2 regions of the Kinneretia sp. DJ1R-11 genome follow, and region 2 is predicted to be linked to the other one. Evidence: predicted binding sites of a transcription regulator. Region 2 holds the regulator's gene; the other holds the start of a gene.
The links. The regulator sigma-54, encoded in region 2, starts transcription at its own class of promoters, with help from an activator protein. The targets are predictions, from matches to a motif close to TGGCANGNAANCTGCTTT.

Region 1 (4,753 bases), on a different contig from region 2:
CCGGCGCGGAGCTTGGAGCCGTGGTCGGCGCCAGCGTGCGCGCCTGCTGCTTGACCAAGAACAAGACCACGGCCAGGGCGATCACCAGGCCAAGAATGCTGAAAGCTGCGCGCATCGACTCGCCTCCGCTTCGGTTTGACAAGCCGCCAGCCTACTCGAAGCCGCCGCCCTGCTCCGGTTCCAGACCCGCTTCTCGCATCTTCCGGTACAAGGTATTGCGGCTGACACCGAGGCGTCGCGCGGCCTCGCTGCGGTTGCCCTGGGCCAGCGCCAGGGCCTGCTGCACACAGCGACTGGACTGCAGACGCAGATCGAGCGCGCTGTCCACCGCCGGAGTCAATGGCGGCAGCGCGGCCGCGCGAGTCGCCTGCGCTGCAGCGTTCAAGTCCTCGGCGATATCGTCAGGCAGATGGCTCCAATCGATCTGCGCCTCTGCGCCATCCAACAAGGCACAGCAGGTGCGCAGCACATTGGCCAGTTGGCGCAGATTGCCGGGCCATGGGTGAGCCCCCAGCGCCGCCAAGAGCTCGGGTGCCACACTGAGCTTGCGCGTCGGCTCTGCGTCCTTGAGCAGTCGCTCCACCAGCGTCGCAAAGTCGCTGCGCTGACGCAAGGGCGGGATCAAGAGGCTGAGGCCATTGATCCGGTAGTACAGATCTTCACGGAAACGCTGCGACTCGACCTCATCGCGCAGGCGCCGGTGACTGGCGCAAATCAGGGCGAAGTCCACCGCCACCGCCGGCCCGCCGCCCAAGGGCGACACCTGGCGCTCCTGCAGCACGCGCAACAACCGAGCCTGCAAGGCCAGAGGCATGTCGCCGATCTCATCCAGGAACAGCGTGCCCCCGTGGGCCTGCCGCAGCAGGCCCGGCGCGCCCTCCTTGAGCGCACCGGTGAAGGCGCCCGGGCGGTAGCCGAACAGCTCCGCCTCGATCAGTGACTCGGGCAGAGCCGCGCAATTGATGGCCACAAACGGTCCGTTGCGACGCGGCCCACTCTGGTGGCAGGCGCGCGCCAGCAGCTCCTTGCCGACACCGGACTCCCCCTGCAAGAGCAGCGCTATCGGCTTGCCCAAGACGCGCCGGGCCCGCGAGAGCAAGCCTTGCACGCCGGCATCGCCCGTATCCAGGGCGCTCAGCGCATCGGATGACGGCACCACCGCGTCGGGTAGAGCGGAGCGTGCAGGCAGTGCAGTCAGCGCCGAAACCGCCGGCGACGAGACCGCCGGCACAGAAACGGCCGCGCGCGCACGCGGCCGCGCGCCATCGAGTCGGCCAGAAAGCAGGCTGCCATCGGCGCGCTGCAGCTGCCGCGGCTGCGCCAGCAGGCCATCGCCCAGCAGCGTTTGCATGGACAAACCCAGCGCCGCCTCGACCGTGCAACGCCCCAGCGCGGCACTGTTCAGACTGAGCCATTCCAGGCCCAGCCCATTGGCGCCCAAGATCACGCCGTCGTCAGCCAGCGCGAGCAGCCCCTCGGTGACCGTGTCCAGGCCTTCGGGGCGGGCATGCAGACGCAAGACCAGACCGCTGCCATGGCGGGCCTGGAACAGCTGATGCTCGATCATGCGCGCTGCCGATCGCGCCAGGCCCAGGGTGTGAGGGTGGTAGCCGCGACGGTCGCCGGAGATGTCGAGCACGCCCAGCAAGGCGCCGCTGGAGTCGGCAATCGGTGCGGCCGCACAGGTCAGGAAACCATTGCGCTCCAGAAAATGCTCGGCGCCGTTGATGACCACGGGACGCCCGTCTGCCAAGGCCGTGCCGATGGCATTGCTGCCCCGCCACTGCTCCAGCCACACAGCGCCGGGCCGCAGGGCCACCCGGGCGGCCTTGTCGGCGAAGCCATCATCACCCAGCGCATGCAACAGCATGCCTTGCGGGTCGGCCAGGATGACCAGGCTGTCACTGGCCTTGACTTGATCTGCCACGAATTCCATCACCGGCCGGGCCTGGGCCAGCAAGGCCCGCCTCTGCTCCAGCGAGCGTGCCAGCTGGGCGGCCGAGGCATGCGGCACACCTTGCGCACGGCCCTCCGGAGTCAGGCCAAAAGCCCGGCTGCGCAGCCAGCTGGCCTGCAGGCGGGGATCCAGCAAGCCGTCAGCCAGCTCCCCGGTTTCCAGCAGCTGCCGGCGCGCCTGGCGCAAGCGGCTGGGCGCCGCCCGCAGGCTCATCAAAGCATTCGCAGTCATCTCACATGTCTCCGTGGTCGGCCCTTGCTTGGGCTCTGAATCGGATGCGGAGGTTCAACCGAGGCACGCCTTTGCGGCCTGCACCCACCATCGCAGGGCGACCTTAACAGGCCGCAGGCCGCTGCCAAGCATTTGCACTCCTTTTGGCGACTTCCCGTCGAATTCCACGGAAGTTGTGCCAAACGACGCCCAAGACTGTGCTGTTTCGTGACAGTGCGCCGTCACAGGCGTCGGCACCAGGGGGCCGGACTCCAAACTCGCTCCCCGTCTCGTGCAGAAAAGCCGGGGCTTCCCGTACAAGCCAGGCGCCTGGCACGCTCCCTGCAAGTCATCTCACAGGTGTGCTTGCGGCGACATCCATCCGCGGATGGATTCGACGCAAGCCATGCCTTTAGAACACAGGCCTGGAGACCAGGACTGACCGCACTACAAATGGAGACCGACATGCTTTACGCCAGCCCCAACACCCCCGGCGCCACACTCGCCTACAAAGCCCAGTACGACAACTTCATCGGCGGCCGCTTCGTGCCACCGGTCAAGGGGGAGTATTTTGATGTCATCACCCCCATCAGCGGCCAGGTCTACACCCGCGCGGCTCGCTCCACCGCCGAGGACATCGAGCTCGCTCTCGACGCAGCCCATGCGGCCAGCGCCCAGTGGGGCGCGACCAATGCCGCCGCCCGCGCCAACATCCTGCTCAAGATCGCCGACCGCATCGACGCCAATCTTGAGTTGCTGGCCTATGCCGAGACCGTCGACAACGGCAAGCCCATCCGCGAAACCCTGAATGCCGACATTCCGCTCGCCGCTGACCATTTCCGTTACTTCGCCGGATGCCTGCGCGCACAGGAAGGCGCGCTGAGCCAGATCGACGACCACACCGTCGCCTATCACTTCCACGAACCGCTCGGCGTGGTCGGCCAGATCATCCCCTGGAACTTCCCCATCCTGATGGCGGCCTGGAAGCTGGCACCTGCCCTGGGCGCAGGCAACTGCGTGGTGCTCAAGCCCGCGGAGTCGACCCCGATCAGCATTCTGGTACTGGCCGAGCTGATTGCCGACCTGCTGCCGCCGGGCGTGCTCAATATCGTCAACGGCTACGGCCGGGAAGCCGGCATGGCCCTGGCCACCAGCAAGCGCATCGCCAAGATTGCCTTCACCGGCTCCACCGCCACCGGCCGCGTGATCGCCCAGGCTGCTGCGACCAATCTGATTCCAGCGACCCTGGAGCTGGGCGGCAAGAGCCCGAATGTCTTCTTCGACGATGTGATGGCACAGGACGATGCCTTCCTCGACAAAGCGATCGAAGGCCTGGTGCTGTTCGCCTTCAACCAGGGCGAAGTCTGCACCTGCCCGAGCCGGGCGCTGATCCAAGAGTCGATCTACGACCGTTTCATCGAGCGTGCGCTCAAGCGCGTGGCCGCCATCAAGCAAGGCAGCCCGCTGGACACTGACACCATGATGGGTGCCCAGGCCTCGGCCCTGCAGATGGACAAGATCATGTCCTATCTGGAAGTGGGCAAACAGGAAGGCGCGCAGCTGCTGATCGGCGGCGGCCGCAAGCAGCTGGGCGGCGAGCTGGCCGGTGGCTATTACATCGAGCCCACGCTGTTCAAGGGCACAAACAATATGCGCGTGTTCCGCGAAGAGATCTTCGGCCCCGTGCTGGCCGTGGCCACCTTCAAGGATGAAGCCGAGGCCCTGCAGATCGCCAATGACACGCCCTACGGCCTGGGCGCCGGCGTCTGGACGCGCGACGGCAGCCGCGCCTACCGCATGGGCCGCGCCATCCAGGCCGGACGGGTCTGGACCAATTGTTACCACGCCTATCCGGCGCACGCGGCCTTCGGTGGCTACAAGGAATCCGGCATCGGCCGCGAAACCCACAAGGCCATGCTGGACCACTACCAGCAGACCAAGAACCTGCTGGTCAGCTACTCGCCCAATGCCTTGGGTTTCTTCTGAGCCTTCATCGCTGCCGAGCTGAAACAAAAAGGCGGCCCGCAAGGCCGCCTTTTTTTCTTTCACGGCCTGAGCATCAAGTTCAGGCCATAGCGATCACTCCCACTCGATGGTCGCAGGCGGCTTGGTCGAAACGTCGTAGGTGACACGATTGATGCCGCGCACTTCATTGATGATGCGGCCCGAGACCTTGCGCAGCAGGCCGTAGGGCAGCTCGGCCCAATCGGCGGTCATGAAGTCGCTGGTGATCACCGCACGCAGGGCGACGACATAGTCGTAGGTGCGGCCATCACCCATCACACCCACGCTCTTGACCGGCAGGAAGACGGTGAAGGCCTGGCTGGTCAAGTCGTACCAGTTCTTGCCGCTGGCTTCATCTTTCCAGCCGCGCAGTTCTTCGATGAAGATGGCGTCGGCACGACGCAACAGATCGGCGTATTCCTTCTTCACTTCGCCGAGGATGCGCACGCCCAAGCCGGGGCCTGGGAAAGGATGGCGGTAGACCATCTCGGGCGGCAAGCCGAGCTCCACACCCAGGGCCCGAACTTCATCCTTGAACAGCTCGCGCAGAGGCTCCAGCAGCTTCAGGCCCAGTTGCTCGGG
Region 2 (4,753 bases):
GCACGGGCGCCCGATCTCAACACCTGCCCCCTGCGAAGCGATGAAACCGATCTCCCGCCGTGATTTCTCCGTCTGCCTGGCCGCTACAGGCCTGCCGGCCCTGAGCCAGGCTCAAGGCGCTGCGCCGGTCGAAGGCAAGCAGTACCTGCGCCTGGCACAGCCCTTGGCAGCCACGCCGGGCAAGATCGAGGTGTATGAGTTCTTTCTCTACACCTGCCCGCATTGCTTTGCCTTCGACCCGCTGGTGTCGGCCTGGGTCAAGCAATTGCCGGCCGATGTCAGCTTCCGTCGGATCCATGTCGGCGTGGGCGCCATGCACAAGCTGCACCAGCGATTGATGGCGACGCTCGAAACCCTGGGCCGGCTGGCCGATCTGCACGAGGCGGTGTTCAAAGCCATCCATGTCCAACACCTGGACCTCAGCGATGAGAAGGCCATCATCAAATTCGCGGCCAGCCTGGGCCTGGATGAAGCCAAGTTCACTTCCGCTTTCAATGACAAGTTCAACACCCAGAGGCGCATCGATCAGGCTGCCAGTCTGGCCAAGTCTTACGGGGTTGAAACCGTTCCTGCAATCGGCATCGGCGGCCGCTATATGACCAGCCCCAGCCTGGCCGGCGGCCCCGGCAAGAATGCGGTGTCCGGTGGCCAAGCGGCCCTGGCCTTGACCAACCAGCTGATCCAACAGCTGCGCAGCGCTAAGTCCTGAAGCCTGCCCTCAAGCGAAGCGACTCTACGAGCCCGCCGCGGCGGGGCACGTACTAGAATGGCCTGCAAGTTTTGTGCCGCCATCCGTCGGCGTCCATGCCTCCGCCTGCCCGACCCTCCCTGCCCATGAAGCTGTACCCGCGCTCCCTCCTCCTGCCCGGCCTGCTGGCGGCCTTGGTCCTGGGCCTGGCCGCCGGCGCAGCCCAGGCCGAGAAGGCCGACCGCGGCAAGCCGCTCAATATTTCCTCCAAGAACGGCGGCAGCGTCGAGATCGCCAAGCAGCGCACCGAGTTCAACGGTGATGTGGTGCTGAGCAAGGGCAGCTTGGTGCTGCGCGCCGAGAAGCTCGATGTGCGAGAGACCGGCGACGGCTACCACCAGGTTTATGCCAATGGCCAGACCGGCAAACAGGTCAGCTTCCGCCAGGCGCGCGACATCCCGGGCGAGGCCATCGAAGGCCTGGCCGACCAGCTCGAATACGACACCCGCAGCGACACCGTGCGCTTCATCGGCAACGCCGTGGTGCGGCGCCTGCAAGGCACGACCGTGGCCGACGAGGTGACCGGCGCGGTCATCCTGTTCGACAACCGCAGCGAGGTGTTCACCTTGGAAGGCGGCCAGAGTTCGCCCCACCCGAGCGGCCGTGTGCGTGTGGTGATGATGCCGCGAGGCGCCGCCTCGGAACCCGCCGCCACGCCGGCCTCGGGCATCCAGCTCAAGCCGAGCACCAGCCTCAGCCCGCGCAAGACGCCATGAGTGCCGGCCCCCACAACGCGCCGGTGTCGGCGCTGGAATCCGGCGTGCGCAGCCGCCTCGAGGCGGAGGGCCTGGCCAAAAGCTATGGCGTGCGGCGCGTGGTCAAGAACGTGCACCTGGGCGTCAACAGCGGCGAGGTGGTCGGCCTGCTCGGCCCCAACGGCGCCGGCAAGACCACCAGCTTCTACATGATCGTTGGCCTGGTGCGCGCCGATGCCGGCGAGATCCGCATCGACGGCCAGTCGGTCGAGCACCTGCCCATCCACCAGCGCGCCCGCCTGGGGCTGAGCTATCTGCCGCAGGAAGCCTCGATCTTCCGCAAGCTGACGGTGGAACAAAACATCCGTGCCGTGCTGGAACTGCAGCGCGACGAGCAGGGCCGCGCGCTGAAAGAGCCGCGCATCAAGGAACTGCTGGAAGCCCTTCTGCACGACCTGAGCATCGAGAAGCTGCGCGACAGCCCGGCACCGGCGCTCTCGGGCGGTGAACGCCGCCGCGTCGAGATTGCCCGCGCCCTGGCCACCCAGCCGCGCTTCATCCTGTTGGACGAACCCTTTGCCGGCGTGGACCCGATCGCGGTGCTGGAGATCCAGCGCATCATCGGTTTCCTGAAGGCGCGCCAGATCGGCGTGCTGATCACCGACCACAATGTGCGCGAGACCCTGGGCATCTGCGACCGCGCCTACATCATCAGCGAGGGTTCGGTACTGGCCGAGGGCACGCCGGACGAGATCGTCGCCAACGCCGATGTGCGCAAGGTCTATCTCGGCGAACATTTCCGCATGTGATGTGATGGCGAGCCTCCTGACAGCGCCGGGCCTGCGGCCATGAAGCAATCGCTCCAGGTTCGCCTGAGTCAGCATCTGGCGCTGACGCCGCAGCTGCAGCAGTCCATCCGTCTGCTGCAGCTCTCGACCCTGGAGTTGAACCAGGAAGTCGAGCAGATGCTGGCGCAGAACCCGCTGCTCGAAACCGAGGACGACTTCTCCGTCGCCGCGCCCGAACTGCCCGAGCTGCGCCAGGCCAGTGCCGCCGAAGACAGCGGCGCCGAGCGCGAACTGGGCGGCGGCGCCGAGGCCGAGGCCACGCCCGAGCTCAAGGCCGAGGACTTCGGCAACAGCGAGCGAGAGGACTGGGAGAACGGCACCGAAGGTGACGATTTCGACGGCATCCGCGAGCTGCCCAGCAACAGCGGCAGCGGCTCGGGCAGCAACGACGAAGACGGCGAGCGCAGCGAGCAGGAGTCGGCCGAGATCTCCCTGCAAGAACATTTGCAGCAGCAGATGGCGGGCATGAGCTTGAGCGAGTCCGACCAGCTGGCCCTGCGCCTGCTGATCGATTCCCTAAACGAGGACGGCCTGCTGGAAGACAGCCTGGAGTCGATTGCCGAGGCCTTGATCCCCGACGCGGGCGAGGACAGCGCGGCCGAACGCGAGGACCTGCTCGACCACCTGCGCATCGCCCTGAAGTGGCTGCACCATATGGACCCTGCCGGCGTCGGCGCACGCGATCTGCCCGAGTGCCTGGAGCTGCAACTGCGCCAGCTGCCACGCAGCGCGCCGCAGGTGATCGCCATCATGATCTGCAAAAAGCATCTGGAGTTGCTGGCCAAGCGCGACAGCCGCCGCCTGATGCTGCTGACCGGCGCCGACGAGCCCTTGCTGCGCGAAGCCCAGGCCCTGATCGTGGCGCTCGAGCCCAAGCCGGGCCGGCGCTTTGCCCGCGGCCAGGCGCCGGCGGTGATTCCCGATGTGATCGTGCGCAAGGTCGGGCGCGAGCTGCGCGTCATCATTAACCCCGAGGTCGCGCCCAAGCTGCGCATCAACGAGCTCTATGCCAATGCCCTGCGCCAGACGCGCGGCGGCATCAGCAACAGTGCCCTGGGCGGCGCGCTGCAGGAGGCGCGCTGGTTCATCAAGAACATCCAGCAACGCTTCGACACCATCCTGCGCGTCTCCACCGCCATCGTCGAGCGCCAGAAGGGCTTCTTCAGCCACGGCGCCGTCGCCATGAAGCCGCTGGTGCTGCGCGAGATCGCCGACGAGCTCGGCCTGCACGAATCAACCATCTCGCGCGTGACCACGGCCAAGTACATGGCCACGCCTTTCGGCACCTACGAGCTCAAGTACTTCTTCGGCTCGGGTCTTTCCACCGAAGCCGGCGGCGAGGCCTCCAGCACCGCCGTGCGCGAGCTGATCAAGCAATTCATCGCCGCCGAGAACCCGGCCAAGCCCCTGTCCGACAGCGCCCTGGCCAATATGTTGGAAGAACAAGGCATCCAGGTCGCCCGCCGCACCGTCGCCAAGTACCGCGAAGGCATGCATATTGGGACGACGACAATGCGGCGCGTGGTTTGAGGGGGAGTGAACAAGTGAAGGGGTGAGCAGCACCCCACGATTCACGATTCACGATTCACGATTCACCCATTCACCTGTTCACCGGCCCCCAGCCCCAAACGTGCACACGCACGCGAATTTCGAGTGATTCCCAGGCCGCGGTATGCCATCATGCCGCCGACTTGGCCCGTTACTTGAAAGGACTGTCGTGAACGCTACTTCTGCCTCCCAACGCCGCTGGCACAGCATCTCCTCCTCCGCCCTGATGATGACGGCCGGTCTGGCCCTGAGCGTTGCCGCGCAAGCGCAGGCCGTCAGCTCGATCAGCCCCCCCGCTTACAGCCGCATCGTCGCCTTCGGCGACAGCCTCTCGGACAAGGGTAATTTCTATCAAGCCACAGGCGGCACCGTGCCGCAGCCCGGCAACTACTACCAGGGCCGCTTCTCCAACGGGCCGGTCGCCATCGAGCATCTGGCCCAAGGCCTGGGCGTGACCCTGCAGGACTACGCCTGGGGCGGCGCCCAAACCGGCTTGCTCAACGGCGCCGCCGTGGCCGCCGGCGCACCGGCCGCCCTGCAGAACACCGGCATGCTGTCCCAGGTCGGGGCCTTCCAGGCCGGCTTGGGTGGTGGCGCGGCCGACAGCCAGGCCCTGTACTTCCTCTGGGGTGGCGCCAATGACTTCCAGTACCAGGGCTATTCTCAGGCGACCGCACAGACGGCCATCCAGAACCTCAGCAACGCCGTTCAGACGCTGTACGGCCTGGGCGCACGCCACTTCCTGATGCCAGGCCTGCCCGACCTGGGCCAGACCCCGGGCGGCCTCAGCTCCGGTGCCGCCGGTCAGCTGCACCTGCTCTCGCTCGGCTTCAACCAGGGTTTGAACGGCGCGCTGACACAGCTGCGCGCCCTGCCTGGCATCGACATCCGCTATTTCGACACCCTGGGCGCGC

Region 1: exaC (acetaldehyde dehydrogenase ExaC) is a predicted target of sigma-54. The motif match lies at 2,499-2,516, and genes of this name have one in related genera.

What each region holds. Positions count from the first base shown of each region.
Region 1 is NZ_JAJIRR010000004.1:47,442-52,194, forward strand. It holds gene LNV23_RS09040 (hypothetical protein) at 1-115, opposite strand, end outside; gene LNV23_RS09045 (sigma-54-dependent Fis family transcriptional regulator) at 152-2,188, opposite strand; gene exaC (acetaldehyde dehydrogenase ExaC) at 2,633-4,153, shown strand; gene guaA (glutamine-hydrolyzing GMP synthase) at 4,247-4,753, opposite strand, start outside.
Region 2 is NZ_JAJIRR010000001.1:653,695-658,447, forward strand. It holds gene LNV23_RS02705 (thiol:disulfide interchange protein DsbA/DsbL) at 41-709, shown strand; gene lptA (lipopolysaccharide transport periplasmic protein LptA) at 835-1,464, shown strand; gene lptB (LPS export ABC transporter ATP-binding protein) at 1,461-2,252, shown strand; gene LNV23_RS02720 (RNA polymerase factor sigma-54) at 2,292-3,821, shown strand; gene LNV23_RS02725 (SGNH/GDSL hydrolase family protein) at 4,009-4,753, shown strand, end outside.